3 regions of the Micromonospora sp. NBC_00389 genome follow, and region 1 is predicted to be linked to each of the others. Evidence: riboswitches for the same ligand, from Rfam matches in the RefSeq annotation. Region 1 holds a riboswitch; each other region holds the start of a gene.
What was found. A riboswitch is a leader RNA that binds a small molecule or an ion and turns the genes downstream of it on or off. The one in region 1 is predicted to bind cyclic di-AMP.

Region 1 (5,047 bases):
GCGCTGGCTCTGGTTCACCAGGCCGACCGGTACCCGCTGAACTGGCCCGCCGACCCGCACCGCTGGCTGCGCGAGCCTCGCCCGGCGCGCGCCTGGGTCGCCATCGACGACGACGGGACCGTCGTCGGGCACGTGGCGGTGCAGCGGATGCCCGACCGGGCGGACGTGCCGCTCGCTCGGCCGACGGCCGAGGTGGCTCGCCTCTTCGTGCTGCCGGCCGCCCGAGGTCGGGCGCTCGGCAGCGCACTGCTGGCCCGGACCCGGCAGTGGGCGGGCGAGCGCGGGACGGACCTGGTGCTCGAGGTGGCCGACGGCGACGCGGCGGCCGCCGCCCTCTACGAGCGCACCGGGTGGCGGCGCACCGGCACCAGCACGGCATCGTGGACCGCCCCCGACGGCAGCGCGGTGTCGATGCACCACTACACGTTGTCACGCGACGCGACGCCGGAGCGTTAGGGCACCGCGACACCGCCTGGCCGCGCCGTCGCGTTCGCCCAGCTCACTGTGGTGATCATCCGCGCCATGCGAACATATGTACGTGTCGTCCGGGGCCAGCATCCTGCACGCCGACCTGGACGCCTTCTACGCGTCGGTCGAGCAGCGCGACGACCCGCGCCTGCGGGGGCGGCCGGTGATCGTCGGTGGCGGCGTGGTGCTCGCCGCCAGCTACGAGGCGAAGGCGCGAGGCGTACGCAGCGCGATGGGCGGCCAGCAGGCGCGCCGGCTGTGCCCGGACGCGATCGTGGTGCCGCCCCGGATGTCGGCGTACACGGCGGCCAGCCGGGCCGTGTTCGAGATCTTCCGAGAGACCACCCCACTGGTCGAGGGGCTCTCCATCGACGAGGCGTTCCTGGACGTCGGCGGCCTGCGCCGGCTGGCCGGGCCGCCGGCCGACATCGCCGAGCGGCTGCGCCGGGAGGTCCGCGAGCGGATCCACCTGCCGATCACGGTGGGCGTGGCCCGGACGAAGTTCCTGGCGAAGGTGGCCAGCGGGGTGGCGAAGCCGGACGGGCTGCTGGTCGTCGCGCCCGACGCCGAGCTGGCGTTCCTGCACCCGCTGCCGGTGGAACGGCTCTGGGGCGTCGGCCCGATCACCGCCGCGAAGCTGCGGGAACGACGGATCCGTACCGTCGGGGAGGTGGCCCGGCTCGGCGAGGCGGCGCTGGTGTCACTGCTCGGCGCCGGTGCCGGTCGACACCTGCACGCCCTCGCGCACAACCGCGACCCCCGGGCGGTCCAGGTCGGCCGTCGGCGCGGCTCGATGGGCGCGCAGCACGCGCTGAGCCGTACGCCGCACGCGCCGGCAGAGCTGGACGCCATCCTGGCCGGCCTGGTCGACCGGGTCACCCGGCGAATGCGGGCGGCCGGACGGTCCGGGCGCACGGTGGTGCTGCGGCTGCGCTTCGGCGACTACACGCGGGCCACCCGTTCGCACACCGTAGGCAAGGCGACGGCGGACACCACCCCGCTGCTCGCCGCCGCGCGGGCGCTGCTGCGAGCCGCACTGCCCGAGATCGACCGGCGGGGCGTCACACTGATCGGCGTCTCGGTGGGCAACCTGGACGACAACCCGGTCCAGCCCGAGCTGCCGTTCCACCGCGACCCGGGGGCGGAGTTGGACGCTGCGGTGGACGCTGTCCGCGACCGGTTCGGGTCGACGGCGCTGACCCGAGCGGTGCTGCTCGGCCGGGAGCCGGGCGTCGAGATGCCCCTGCTGCCGGACTGACCGAAGGGCGGTCGGCCTGCGATCAGAGACACATCGCAGCAGGTCGGCGGTTTAGCGGCCGGCTGATGGGGTGACTCTTGAGAGGAACAGCCTGACAGGGGGGACCACCATGCCCGACGACACCAGCAACCGTCCGAGCCGCCACGAGCAGCGTCCCGGCGACGTGACCGACCCGCTGCTCTGGCAGCTCGCGGTCGACGTGCTCAGCGCACACGAGCCGGACGAGGACGGCGCCTGCGGCAACCTGCTCTGCGCCGGCCAGCCGTGGCCGTGCGCCGCTCGCAGGAACGCTGAACAGTCGCTCCAGCTGTCCCGTGGTGCGACAGACGCACCGGCCACAGCCTCTGCCGAGCGGGGCGAGGATGGCACCGCAGACGCTGACTGGTCGGCGACGGACGCTCCGGCCCCGCGCCGCGCCTGGTCGGCCGGCTCGCGTCCAGGGGCGTCCGCCTCGGCCGCCTGACGACCACCTGCCGGGGCGCCCCTCCTCGACACACGCCTGCGGGCGCTCAACCGAACTCCGGTCGAGCGCCCGCAGGCTCGTGCGTCAGAGGCTGAGCCGTTGACCCGGGAAGATCAGACCCGCGTCGGCGCCGATCAGCTGTCGGTTGCCCTCGTACAGGGCCTGCCAGCCGCCGGCCACCCGGTGGGTCTGGGCGATCTCCGACAGCGTGTCGCCCGGCTTGACCAGGTACGTCTCGCCGCCCGTCGTCGGCGCGGTGCGCTGGTGGTTGCGGGTCGCCGGCTGCTCGCCGCGCGACGACCGCTCCTGCGGCTTGGTGGTCTTCGTCGACGACTTGCCGGTGGACTTCGTCGACGACTTCCCGGTCGACTTCGTGGCGGAGCCGCCCGACGAGCCGCCCTTCTTGCCGCAGGTCGGCCAGGCACCGATGCCCTGCCCGTCGAGCACCTTCTCGGCGACGGCGATCTGCTCACCACGGCTGGCCAGGTCGGCGCGGGCGGCGTACTTCTTGCCGCCGTAACCGGCCCAGGTGCTCTGCGAGAACTGCAACCCGCCGTAGTAGCCGTTGCCGGTGTTGATGTGCCAGTTGCCGCTGGACTCGCACTGGGCGATCGCGTCCCAGTTGACCGCGGCCTGGGCCGGGGCTGCCGGCCCGAAGAGGGCGACGGCCCCGGTGACCGCGCCGACGGCCAGCGTGCCGACGGCGACGCGGCGGGTGGTGACCCGTCGGTGACGGGGCGTGTATTCAGATGTCATGTGAGCTTCCTCCACGCCGACGAGGTGAGCTGTCGGGTTCGGGCCGAGGAGCCCGGCCGCGCGGTGGCGGCTTCACCCCGAGGTGACGTGCACCGAGGAACCTGGGTCCCCCGCTCCTGCCTGGATGACTGGCCGGCCGACCGGCGGCAGGATTTGGCGTACCGGTGGCGGTGTCCGCATCGGCGAACCTGACCGACGTTAGGCACCGTCGGTGACGATCGCCCACCCCCTGTGAACTTCTTCACCGGGGCACGCGGGGCGGTCCACGCAGCGGTTGCGGGCGACCGGAGACTGTGCAGTGACCATCATGGACCGTTTCCGACCAGGTCGTTGTCTCAGGCGACGTGGCGGAGCGCGGGAGTGTTCGCCCGCTGGGAGCGCGGGTAGCGGGCCACCGTGCGGCCCGGCCGGCGGAGCCCGTTGATCGGGCGGCCCGCCGGCCGGACGGGTCAACCGGTCAGAGGGTGCGGGCCAGCCGGTCGGCGAGCGCCCGGGTGAACCGGGCCGGGTCGGCCAGCTCGCCGCCCTCGGCGAGCACCGCCAGGCCGTACAGCAACTCGGCGGTCTCGGTGAGAGCAGCGGAGTCGCCGCCCTGCTCGTGCGCCTTGCGCAGCCCAGCGACCAGGGCGTGACCGGGATTGATCTCCAAGATCCGCTTCGTGGACGGGATCTCGTGTCCCATGGCCCGGTACATCTTCTCCAGGGTCGGGGTGAGATCGTGCGCGTCGCCGACGACGCAGGCCGGTGAGGTGGTCAGCCGGGACGACAGGCGGACCTCCCGGACGCTCTCGGCCAGCGTGGTGCCCAGCCAGTCGAGCAGTGCGGCGAACTCCTGTCGCTGCTGCTCACGCTCGGCCTCGGCCTGCTGCTTCTCCTCGTCGGTGTCCAGGTCGACCTCGCCCTTGGCGATCGAGCGCAGCGGGCGGCCGTCGTACTCGCCGACCCGCTCGACCCACACCTCGTCGACCTGGTCGGTGAGCAGCAGCACCTCGTGGCCCTTGGCCCGGAACGCCTCCAGGTGCGGGGAGTTCTCGATGGTGGCCCGGGAGTCGCCGGTGGCGTACCAGATGTCGTTCTGGCCGTCCTTCATCCGTGCGACGTAGCCGGCCAGGTCGGTGGGCTCGGCCGGGTCGTGAGTGGAGGCCACCGACAGGATCTCCAGCAGGGTGTCGCGGTTGTCGGTGTCGTCGATCAGCCCTTCCTTGACCACCGCGCCGAACTCGGTCCAGAAGGTGCGGTAGCGCTCGGGGTGGTTGACCTTGAGGTCCCGGACGGTGGCGAGGACCTTGCGGACCAGCCGGCGGCGGACGATCTGGATCTGCCGGTCCTGCTGGAGGATCTCCCGGGAGATGTTCAGCGACAGGTCGTGCGCGTCGACCACACCCTTGACGAAGCGCAGGTAGGTGGGGACCAGCGCCTCGCAGTCGTCCATGATGAACACGCGCTTGACGTAGAGCTGGACACCGCGGCGGCCCTGCGGGGCGAACAGGTCCAGCGGGGCGTGGCTGGGCAGGAACAGCAGCGCCTCGTACTCGAAGGTGCCCTCGCCCTTCATGTGCACGACCTCGAGCGGGTCGGCCCAGTCGTGGCTGACGTGCTTGTAGAACTCGTGGTACTCGGCAGCGTCGACCTCGTCGCGGGACCGCGCCCAGAGCGCCTTCATCGAGTTGAGGGTCTGCACCTCGCTGGTGGCGTCCGCGCCGTCGGCGCCGGGCCGCTCGACACTCATCCGGATCGGCCACGCGATGAAGTCGGAGTACCGCTTCACGATCTCCCGGATGGTCCACTCGGCGGTGTAGTCGTGCAGGTTGTCCTCGGTGTCGGCCGGCTTGAGGTGCAGCGTCACCGTGGTGCCCTGCGGCGCCTCGTCGACCGTCTCGATCGAGTACGTGCCCTCGCCGGCGGACTCCCACCGGGTGCCGCCGGTCTCGCCGGCCTTGCGGGTCAGCAGGGTGACCCTGTCGGCGACCATGAACGCGGCGTAGAAGCCGACGCCGAACTGGCCGATCAGGTCCTGCGAGGCGCGGGCGTCGGCGGACTCGCGCAGCTGGCGCAGCAGCTCGGCGGTGCCGGACTTGGCGATCGTGCCGATCAGCCCGACC
Region 2 (5,047 bases), 2.4 Mb from region 1:
AGCCAAAGCCGCTGAAGCCAAAGCCGCTGAAGCCCGCGACGCTGAAGCCCGCACCGAGGCCGGCGGGGCGAGTAAAGCTGGCGAGCGATCGACCTACGCCGACTCGCGCTGACAGCGTCCACTCTGGTCGGCGCGGCGCGGGCCGACACGCCCGTCGTCGATGCGCCTGGTCGGCCACGACGGTAGCGTGGGGACGTGCTTTCGGTCGCGCTCACCTGTCCGCTGTGGTGGGTGGCGCGCTGGGCGACACGTGTGCTGACCAGCCTCGCCGTTGTCGCCGCCCTCGCGCTCGGCGCCGGCACGTCGCCCGCCTCGGCCTCCGGGCTGTCGGCGCCGGCATCCGGGCTGTCGGCGTTCAGCCCCGGGTCGGTCGCGCCGTCGGGCCGGCCCGCCCCGATGGATGGCACCGTGCACATGCCGCCGATCGCCGCCGAGGAGGCTGCTGAGCAGCCCAGCCCGACGCGGTCGAGCGACGGGCAGGCAGCGCCCCTCGGTGGCGAGGCCGCTGTCCCCGCCGACGCGGCCCCGGTGCTCGCGGCCGGCGCCGACCGGCTACCTCGCGCGGATGGCCCGGCCAGCCGCGCGCCCCGGGCCCCACCCGGGCGCTGAGCCACCGGGACGAGCGTCCCGCCGCCGCGCCTGTCGACTCATCAGCTTCACACCCGCCGGACCCGTGGCCCCGCCGCAGCCTGGGTGGCCCGTGCGGATCCCCATCGCATCGCTCTCTCCCCGAGGTGCCCACCATGGAGACCGTCGTCTTCTACCAGTTCCTGACCGAGGTGCCGCAGGCCGTCGCCATCTGGTCGGCCCTGTTCCTGCTGGTGCTGACCGTGCTCGCCGTGCTGGTCGCCCGCCCGGAGCGGGACCGGCCGGCGGTCGACCCGACTCCGGCGCCCACCGCCCGGGAGGTGGCCGCAGCCGAGGCCGCCGACCTGCGCCGGTACGCCGAGGAGGTGGCCGTCGCGGCGGCCGGCGCGGCGCAGACCGCCCGCCGCCGACGCGCGGACTGGCTGGCCGCTCAGGAGCAGGTGGAACGTGCGTGGGCCGGGTACGACGAGGCGGACACCGCCGCCCGTCGGTTCGCCGGCGCCGCGGCACTGCCCACCCCTCGTACCCCGCGTACCCCCGCCGAGTACGCCGCCCGGGAGCGCTATCTGCATCGCGCGGCGATGGCGGCGTACTGGCGCGGCGACCTGTCCATGCGGCAGCTCGCTGACGTGTTCGGGCAGCGGCACGGCTGGGACCCCCGCCGGCACCCGGTTGAGCAGGAGGTGCTGCTCAACCGGGCGGTCCGGGACGCGAGGCTCGCCGACTACCGGGCCGCCGCCGGGCGGGAACGGTCGGCCTGGCGAGACGCGGAGCTTGCGGCCTCCTCGGCCCGGGCCCTCACCGAGGAGGCTTACGCGGCGGCGGCCCGGCTGCGTCCGAACCCGCTGCCGGCGCGTCGGACGATGACCGCAGTGCTCCGTCCGGCGGCCGCGACGCGCTGGCGGCCGGCCCGGGTTGGCTGAGTCGTCAATTAGGCCGTGAGCCCGGTCACACTCACTCGAAATCGGGCGGACGGCTCGATCGGCAGCATTGTTCCCACGAATTCGAGGCCATTGCCGACGGCCTGTCCGGTTGTCGCCCGCAGGCGCCGCCGTAACCGGTTGTCCCATCGAGTCGCGTCAGCGGCAATACGCGCAGAAATTGCTGCGACAGTTCAGGTTTACGCAGGTGAACCTGACTTGGCAGGGTGCGGAGCGGCCAGTAGTGTCGTCCCGTCCGGTGCGGTAACCGATCGCAAGAGGCGACGCCGCGCTGACCCGCTTAATCGTGATCAACGAACCGGGGACCCACCAGTAAGTCCGGGGTGAATCCGCGAGCCACGGCCCGCGGTAGGGCGATCTTCCCGCCCGAATCCGTCAGCTAACCCGGTAGGCGGTGTCGGAAGGAGTTCCATCGTCGTGCAGCAACTCTCGACCCCTCGATTGTTCCCCCGCCTCCACGGCGCCGCGGTACCCCCGCTCATCCGTCCAGTGACGGTGAGCTGACCCCCGGGTCACCGCCTCTTCCGCCCGGCCGCGCCGGGCATTCCCCTGAGCGGTTCATCATCCGCGGACCACGGTCCGCGCGCTGGCGCCTGCCCGGATATCGGTCCGGCCCCGGTGTGCCGCTCTCCCCCTGATCCGTGGAGGACCCCGTGAAGCACACCCTGAAGCGTCAGCTCCGCCGCCTCACCACCGAGCGTCCGTACCAGATCGTCACCGCCTCCGCTGCGGCCCTCGTGATCGCGACCACCACCGGTGCTCTGTTCGCCGGCGCCGACGACGCCCCGGCCAGCCAGCACACCGCGACCACGGTCGCCGAGATGCGCAGCGACTCCGTTGCCTCCCGTGGCGAGGCGCGTGCCGCGTCCCCCTCGGCCAGCACCGCGCCGACCACCGCTGCCCCCGCGCCGGCCACCAAGGCCGCGTCGCCCGCCGCCAAGGCCAGCAGCAACCCGGACCTGACCAGTAAGCCGAAGCCGCCCGCGACCAAGGTGCTCGACTACGACTACCAGGTGCAGAACACGTACTACAACTGTGGCCCGGCTGCCACCCGCAACGCCCTCAGCGCCGCCGGCATCGACCGCACCCAGGGTGAGCTGGGCGCCGAGCTGGGCACCACCGAGATGGGCACCAACTCGGCCCTGGACACCACTCGGGTGCTCAACGCCGAGGTGAAGGGCTCCCCGTACCGGACCCGAATGTTCGCCGGCACGCCCAGCCCGGCCCAGATGGACCAGCTCCAGGCCGACGTGGTCAAGGCGATCACCGACGGCCGCGGCGTGGTGGCCAACGTCGCCGGCGACGCCACCGACACCGATGGCGGCTGGCACTCCTACGGCGGCGGCCACTACATCGCCGTGGTGGGTTACAAGGACAACGGCCGGACCGTGCGGATCGCCGACTCGGCCAACGCGGCCGACCCGTCGTACTGGATCACCACGATCAACCTGGCCAACTGGATCGCCACTCGGGGCTACTCCGCCTGACCCGGGCGTAGCCGCCGCGGGCGCCGTCCCCCACAAGGGGCCGGCGCCCGCGGCGTCTCTGTCCGTGCGATCAGTAGCTGATGAAGCCGTACAGCGCGAGGTGGTTCGACTTCGTCCCGCTGACCGTGTGGTCGATGCCGGACGGCTGCACGCTGCCCTTCACGAAGAGATAGTCGATCTTGCTGGAGCCGCTGGTGGCCTTCGACCCGTAGCCGGTCATGCCGTACCCGCCCAGCGTGCCGGGCGCGATGCCAGTGCGGTTCGCGTCGATGCCCACGATGCGGATCGTGGAGGCGTTCAGCAGGCTGGTCGCGTCGGCACCGAGGTGGATGCCGCTGTTGGCGATGCCCCGGTCGCCGTCGCCAGCGCACGCGTTCTGCCGGTTCTCCTGCGGTAGGTGCATCGTCGCGGCGAACACGCTGGTGCCGGTGGCCTTGATGGTGAACCGGGCCGCGATGGCGCTGGTCCGCTTCCACTTGTAGTAGTCGGTGCTGTCCGGGTCGCTGTTCGGCGGCTTGTACAGGGTGCACCCGGCGCCGTTGGCGTAGGCCGTGCCGGGCTTGAGCCAGCCCGCGCTCCAGTACTTCGAGATGTCACCGGCGGCGAGGCTGAGCGTCCGGGTGTTCCAGATGATCCCGTTGGTCTGCTTCTTTTTGAGGTCGCCGAGCGACTGCGAACTGCACTTGTGCGTGCTGCCCCACGGCTCCGGGTCACTCCACGCCACGATCGCACCGTAGGTGCCCGCCGGGTGGCCGAACTTGGCCGACAGTTGGTCGGCGTACGCCTCGGCCTGGCCGGTGCCGCGCACCTGCTGCACGATCAGGATGTCGGGTGCCACCACGCCACTGGTGCCGGTGCGGCCGGCGTCGTCGACCAGGATCGAGGTCAGGTGGTCCGGCCCGGAGATCCGGGTGCACGTCCCGTCGGAGTTGTTCACCACCAGGTTCTCGATGTTGTTGTTGTAGACCCGCAGGACCCGGTCGGCCGCCGCGACCGCGGTGGCGCCCTGCGTGGGGCTGGTTGACGATGTGCCGAGCGCGGGAGCGCTGGGCGCGGTGGCGAGCGCGACGGCCGCCAGGGCCGCCACCAGTGTTGATCGATGCCTCCTGCGCACGGTCGGCTCCTCTCCACGGTGGGCTCGACGGGTGGCTGGGCCCGTCCAGGCGCCGAACTCTACAGTGGATCTTCCCTGGTCGCGGTCCCCGCGCGCATCGGCGGTGACGACTCTCGTACCCGGGGGCGAACCGTGGAAGACTGCGGCCGTGGTGGATGAATCAGGTGGCCGGACAGGCCGCGGGCCGATCCTGTTGCTGCTGCACGGGATGGGGGCGACCGGAGACGTCTGGCTGCCCTGGGCCCCACTGCTGGAGCAGCACTGGCCCGGGCGGTGGCTGGCACCGGACCTGGCCGGTCACGGTTGGTCGGCCCCGCTGCCGTCGTACTCCTTCGAGGGGTTCGCCGAGCGTATCGCCCACGGCCTATCCGCCGACGACCGGATCGTCGTGCTCGGGCACTCGCTGGGCGGGGTGGTGGGCCTCGCGCTGGCCGCCCGCGCCGCCGGGATGCCGGTGGACGCGGTGGTCGGGCTGGGCATCAAGGCGGTCTGGTCACCCGACGAGCTGAGCCGCTCCGCCGAACTCGCCGCCCGCCCGGTGAGCTGGTTCGCCAGCCGCACCGAGGCGGCCCGCCGCTACCTGCGGGTCTCGGGGCTCGCCGGCCTGATCCCGTCGGATGATCCGGTGGTGGACGCCGGGCTGCGCCAGGTCGACGGCCGGTGGCGGCTGGCGATGGACTCGACCGCGTTCGCCGTCGGCGAGCCCCACCTCGCCGCTCTGCTGGCCGCGACCGACGTGCCGGTGGTGCTGGCCCGCGGCGAGCACGACCCGATGGTCACCGACGCACAGCTCAAGGAGTTCGGCGTACCGGTCGTCACGCTGCCGGGGCTCGGGCACAACGCGCACGTGGAGGACCCGGCGGCGGTGCTGGCGCTGCTGGACGCGTACCGCTGAGCTGCTACACCGGGGTGGCGGT
Region 3 (5,047 bases), 1.5 Mb from region 1:
ACGCGTTCCGCCAGGCCCGCGCGGCCCACCTGGCCCTGGCCACCCGCCTCGGCGCGGCCCTGGACCGCCCCGACGACCCCCCACCCCCCACCTGACCCCACCCCGCGCCCCCGCTCACACCGCGCCCCGCGCCGCGCCCCGCGCCCGCGCCCGCGCCATGATCGCGCTCGATCCTGGATGTAGTGGCCTGCTTCGGCTTGGAGGCCACTACATCCTGGTTGTAGCGCGATCATGGGCGGCCCGGCCTTCGATGGTGGGCCGTGCGCCGGGCCCGGCGCCCTGCCGATCACGGCCGGTCCGGCCGGCGGCGGTGGGCCGCGCGACCGGTCGTCGCCCCCACGGCTTGTACGTGGAGAGCACCGTCGCAATGATCATCAGGCTGGTCGACACCGCGGGTGCGATCACCAGGTCGGCGCGATCCCGGGCGGGCAGGGCGACGCCCAGCGCACCGGCGTGCCGCAGGTTCGGGGTGAGCAGGAACAGCACCAGGCCGACCATCACCGTGGTGATCACCAGCTTGGTCAGGACCCAGCGGTAGCGCAGCAGGCCCCACGGGGTGAGCACTGCGCTGGCCACGCCGACCAGCCAGACCAGCACGCTCAGCGGAGCGAACAGCACGGTGCCGACCAACGCGGCGGCCGGGTAGACGACGGCCGGGTCGGCACCGCGCAGCGCCGCGACGCCGAGGGTGAGCAGCACCAGGTCGGTGCCGAGCCAGCCGAGCGACGTGACCAGGTGCAGGGTGAGCAGCGCCTTGCGGGCGGTGGGCGGTAGTCGACGCATACGAGCGATGCTGCCGCCGGACCCGGCCGGGGTCGTCCGACCGCCGGCGACATCCGGGGTACGCCCGCTGACGTACTCCGGCCGGCGCCCCGCTCAGCGGGGCGCCGGCCGGGTCGGGTCAGTACACCGACAGGTGTACGTGGTTGGTGTGGTCGCTGGACGGGTCGCCACCCGCCCCGCTGTACGACTTCCACCCGCTGCTGGGCAGCCAGATCTGCCGGTACCAGATCACGTACAGCACGGCGAGCCGGTCGGCGTTGCGGATGAAGTAGGCGGCCAGGTTGTTGCCGTACGTCTTGTCGCCGCCGGTGGCGTCCCCGCCGAAGCCGTTCGTCTGCGCGGCGAAGTCGCAGGCCCGGCCCTTCGGGTGTTCACCGGAGCCGCCGGAGCGGTGGCAGGACACGTACCGGGTGAAGCCGGCGGCCTTGGCCTGGTTGAGCGCGTGCAGGGTGCGCGGGGTGATGCAGCCGGTGGCCGGGGTGGGGTCGTTGACGCTGCACGACTCGGACGGCCAGGAGCCGTCGGAGTTGCGCGGCGCGGCCTGGGCGTTGGCGGCGGAGGTGCCCCGGTTGGAGCCGCTGTCGGCCGTGGTCTGGGGCTTGGTGGTGGCCACTTTCAGGGCCCGTTCGGCCTGGTCCTTGCGCTTGGCCATCACGGTGACCTGCTTGCGCTGTTCGCGGATCTCGCCGTCCAGGGCCACCCGGGTGCGGTTGGCCTCGTCCTTGGTGGCGAGCAGTTCGCGCAGCACCCGGTCCTCGTTGGCGGCGACCGCGTCCAGCGCGGCGGCCCGGTCCATGAAGCCCTCCGGGGTGTTGCTGTTGAGCAAGGCCGACATCGTGCCGAGCCGGCCGGTGCGGTAGGCCACCCCGGCGATCTCGCCGACCTTGCCGCTGCGTTCGGTCAGCTCGGTCTCGGTGGTCTTCAGTTGGGTGGTGAGCTGCTGCTGCCGCTGGACGGAGGTGTCCAGGGCGCGCTTCGCGTCCAGGTAGCCCTTGCTGGCCGCCTCCAGTTGGGCCCGCAGCGCCGGGGTGCCACCCTCCTCGTCGCCGTCGGGTGCCGCGGCGGCCCGCAGGGCGGTCTGGGGAGCGGCCGAGGCGGCGCCGGCCGGGAGTGCGACGCCGAGGGCGAGCATCGCGACGATCAGGGCCGCCAATCGGGCGGCGGGCGGTCGTGCTGGTGCCACTACGCATGTCCTTCCGTCAGCCGCCGACCGGGTTAGCTGACGGGTTCGGGACGGAAGATCCCTACCGCTGACGCGGATGCACCCCAGGAACATGGTTCCCCGGTTCGCCCGCTCGGGCGATTAGGCGGCGGCCGCCACCGGCGCCGTTAGGGCGCCGCTGGGTGGAGGCCGGGACCGAGCCTACCGGGGCCGGTGGGACTGATGCAGCCGATGTGACGGACGGTGCGTGCGTCGTCACGGTAAATTCGGGCGAAGTTGAGGAAAGCTCCAGAAAAAGGCGTTACCACCGGATCGAACCGCAGGCCCCAGGGGCGGCGCCGGGCTCGATCTGCAACGTCGCGTGCTCGATCCGGAAGTCTTCGTGCAGGGCGGTACGCGCCGCGGTGAGCACCGCGCCGACCTCCGCGTCGGGCGCCATCGTCAGGTGTGCGGAGGCCACCTCCATGCCCGAGGTGAGCGTCCAGACGTGCAGGTCGTGCACCTCGACCACGCCGGGCACCGCGGCCAGCCGGTCGTGCACGGCGGTCACCTGGAGGTGTTCCGGGGCGGCCTGCACCAGGATGCGGACCGCGGCCCGCCCCAGCCGCCAGGTGCGCGGCAGGATGAACACGCCGATGGCGACCGCGACGAGCGGGTCGGCCCACCACCAGTCCGTGACCTGGATGAGCAGCGCCGCGCCGATCACGCCGAGCGAGCCGAGCAGGTCGCCGAGCACCTCCAGGTAGGCGCCCTGGAGGTTGATGCTCTCCCGGGCACCCGAGCGGAGCAGGGCGAAGGCGGCCAGATTGGCGAGCAGGCCGAGCGTGGCCACCGCGAGCATCGGGCCGGCCAGCACCTCGTGCGGGTCGCCGAACCGGCCGATCGCCTCGATCACCACGTAGACCGCCACGCCGGAGAGCAGGACGGCGTTGGCCAGTGCGGCGAGCACCTCGAGCCGGTAGAGCCCGAAGGTGCGCTGCGGGTCGCCCGTGGTTCGCTGGGTGGCGGTGATCGCGGCGAGCGCCATCCCGATGCCGAGCACGTCGGTGAACATGTGCCCGGCGTCGGAGAGCAGGGCCAGTGAGCCGGTGTGGAAGGCGGCCACCGCTTCGACCACCATCAGGGCGGCGAGCAGCCCGAACGCCGTCCAGAGTCGGCCCCGGTGCTGGTGCGCGGCGTTGGCGACCGACGCATGGTGGTGGTCATGACCTGCGCCCACGAAACCACCCTCCGCCGTCGGTCCGGATTTGGTCAAATGTATGCGCACATCGCTATGTATGCAAGTGTAAGGCCGGCGGTCGCCCGGTGAGGGCTACCGCCGCAGGTCAGCCGATCGGGTCGATGGTGGTGAGCCGCTGAGTGGCCCGGGAGAGCGCGACGTAGAGGGTGCGCACGCCCGCGCCCGGATCCGCCCGGATCTCGCTCGGGGCGACCAGCACCACCCCGTCGTACTCCATGCCCTTGGCCTCCAGGCTGGTCACCACCTGCAGCCGCGGCGCGCCGAGCACGCCGAGCCAACCGGCGACCTCGTCGCGGCGGGGGACCGGCGTGATCACCCCGACCGTGCCCTCGACCTCGGCCAGCAGGCCGGTGGCCGCCTCCACGATCGCGGTCTCCAGCGCGGTGGGGGGCACCACCAGCTCGACCGGATCGACCCCGGTGGAGCGGACGGCTGTCGGCAGCAGCAGGTCGGGGTAGAGCCGGCGGATCTCCGCCGCCGCCACCGCGAAGATCTCCGACGAGTTGCGGTAGTTGGTGGTCAGCGTGAAATCGTGCCGCTTGCGCCGGCCCAACGCGTGGTCACGGGCCCGGTCCAGCTCCTCCGGGTCGCCGGTCCACGCGGTCTGCGCCGGATCGCCCACCACGGTCCAGGAGGCCAACCGGCCGCGCCGGCCGATCATGCGCCACTGCATCGGCGAGACGTCCTGTGCCTCGTCCACCACCACGTGCGCGTACTCCCGGTAGTCCGCCGGACGCTCCCGGGCCGACGCCCGGGCGGCCCGCTGCCGGTCGGCGAAGGTGCTCAGCTCGCGAACCCCGCCAGCGAGCTGGAACGGGTCGCGCCGCGCCCGGGCCGGCTGTGCCGGCTTGCCGAGCAACGCGTCCAACTCGTCCAGCAGCGCCACGTCGGCGATGGTCAGCCCGGCGTCGTCCAGGCCCTGGTACGCGGCGCTGAGCAGCCGGATCTCCGCCGTGGAGAGGATCCCGCCGGCGTACCGGTGCAGCCGGTCCGGCCGGGCCAGCCAGCCGAGTACGTGCCGGGGGTGCAGCCGCGGCCACCACGCCTTGAGGAACTCCCGGAACTCCGGCCGCTCGGCGATCTCCGCCTCGAACGCCGGCTGCTCCGGCAGTCGGAGGTTCATCCGCCGGGCCTGCGCCCAGAGCGCGGCGAAGACCCCGTCGAAACCGGCCCGGCGTACCTCGTTGCGTCGGGCGCCCCGGTGCAGCACGCGGTCCCGGATCCCGTCCAGCTCGGCCCGGTCCAGCCGCAGCAGTCCGCCCCGGTAGAGCAGCCGCAGCTCGCCCGGACCACCCGGCACCGCGTCCCGGACCGCCCGCTCCAGCACCCGGCGCATCCGCAACGAGCCCTTCACCGAGGCCACCTCGGGCGGGTCGGTGCGGGTGGCGGTCATCCCCGGGAAGAGGGTGCCCAGCGAGTGCAGGGTCGCGGTGTCCTCACCGAGCGAGGGCAGCACCGAGGCGATGTACTCGACGAAGACCGAGGACGGGCCGACCACCAGGATGCCGCCCCCGGCGTACCGGCTGCGGTCGGAGTAGAGCAGGTACGCGGCCCGGTGCAGGGCCACCGCCGTCTTGCCGGTGCCCGGGCCGCCGGCGACGATCGTCACCCCGGAGCCGGGCGACCGGATCGCCTCGTCCTGCTCCTGCTGGATGGTCGCCACGATGTCGCGCATGCCCCGGCCGGTGGCCCGGGACAGGGTGGCCAGCAGCGCGCCGTCGCCCACCACCGTCATCCCCTCCGGGGCGGCGGTCGGGTCCAGCAGGTCGTCCTCGATCCGGGTGACCCGCTCGTTGCGGGACTGGATCGTGCGGCGGCGCACCACGCCCTGCGGCTGGGCCGGGGTGGCCTGGTAGAAGGCG

Region 2: it holds a riboswitch for cyclic di-AMP, as region 1 does, so the genes downstream of both, OG470_RS17590 (C39 family peptidase) here and OG470_RS28980 (LysM peptidoglycan-binding domain-containing protein) in region 1, are expected to answer to the same signal.
Region 3: it holds a riboswitch for cyclic di-AMP, as region 1 does, so the genes downstream of both, OG470_RS36025 (coiled-coil domain-containing protein) here and OG470_RS28980 (LysM peptidoglycan-binding domain-containing protein) in region 1, are expected to answer to the same signal.

What each region holds. Positions count from the first base shown of each region.
Region 1 covers NZ_CP107947.1:6,099,512-6,104,558, forward strand. The annotation lists gene OG470_RS28965 (GNAT family N-acetyltransferase) at 1-456, shown strand, start outside; gene dinB (DNA polymerase IV) at 539-1,726, shown strand; gene OG470_RS28975 (hypothetical protein) at 1,836-2,189, shown strand; gene OG470_RS28980 (LysM peptidoglycan-binding domain-containing protein) at 2,274-2,945, opposite strand; cyclic di-AMP (ydaO/yuaA leader) riboswitch at 2,946-3,114, opposite strand; gene htpG (molecular chaperone HtpG) at 3,403-5,047, opposite strand, start outside.
Region 2 covers NZ_CP107947.1:3,701,400-3,706,446, forward strand. The annotation lists gene OG470_RS17575 (acyltransferase family protein) at 1-112, shown strand, start outside; gene OG470_RS17580 (hypothetical protein) at 196-609, shown strand; gene OG470_RS17585 (hypothetical protein) at 744-1,511, shown strand; cyclic di-AMP (ydaO/yuaA leader) riboswitch at 1,797-1,938, shown strand; gene OG470_RS17590 (C39 family peptidase) at 2,171-3,016, shown strand; gene OG470_RS17595 (hypothetical protein) at 3,087-4,130, opposite strand; gene OG470_RS17600 (alpha/beta fold hydrolase) at 4,279-5,025, shown strand; gene OG470_RS17605 (CDP-glycerol glycerophosphotransferase family protein) at 5,030-5,047, opposite strand, start outside.
Region 3 covers NZ_CP107947.1:7,640,589-7,645,635, reverse strand. The annotation lists gene OG470_RS36035 (SRPBCC family protein) at 1-95, shown strand, start outside; gene OG470_RS36030 (hypothetical protein) at 208-783, opposite strand; gene OG470_RS36025 (coiled-coil domain-containing protein) at 902-1,966, opposite strand; cyclic di-AMP (ydaO/yuaA leader) riboswitch at 1,972-2,103, opposite strand; gene OG470_RS36020 (cation diffusion facilitator family transporter) at 2,247-3,164, opposite strand; gene OG470_RS36015 (HelD family protein) at 3,271-5,047, opposite strand, start outside.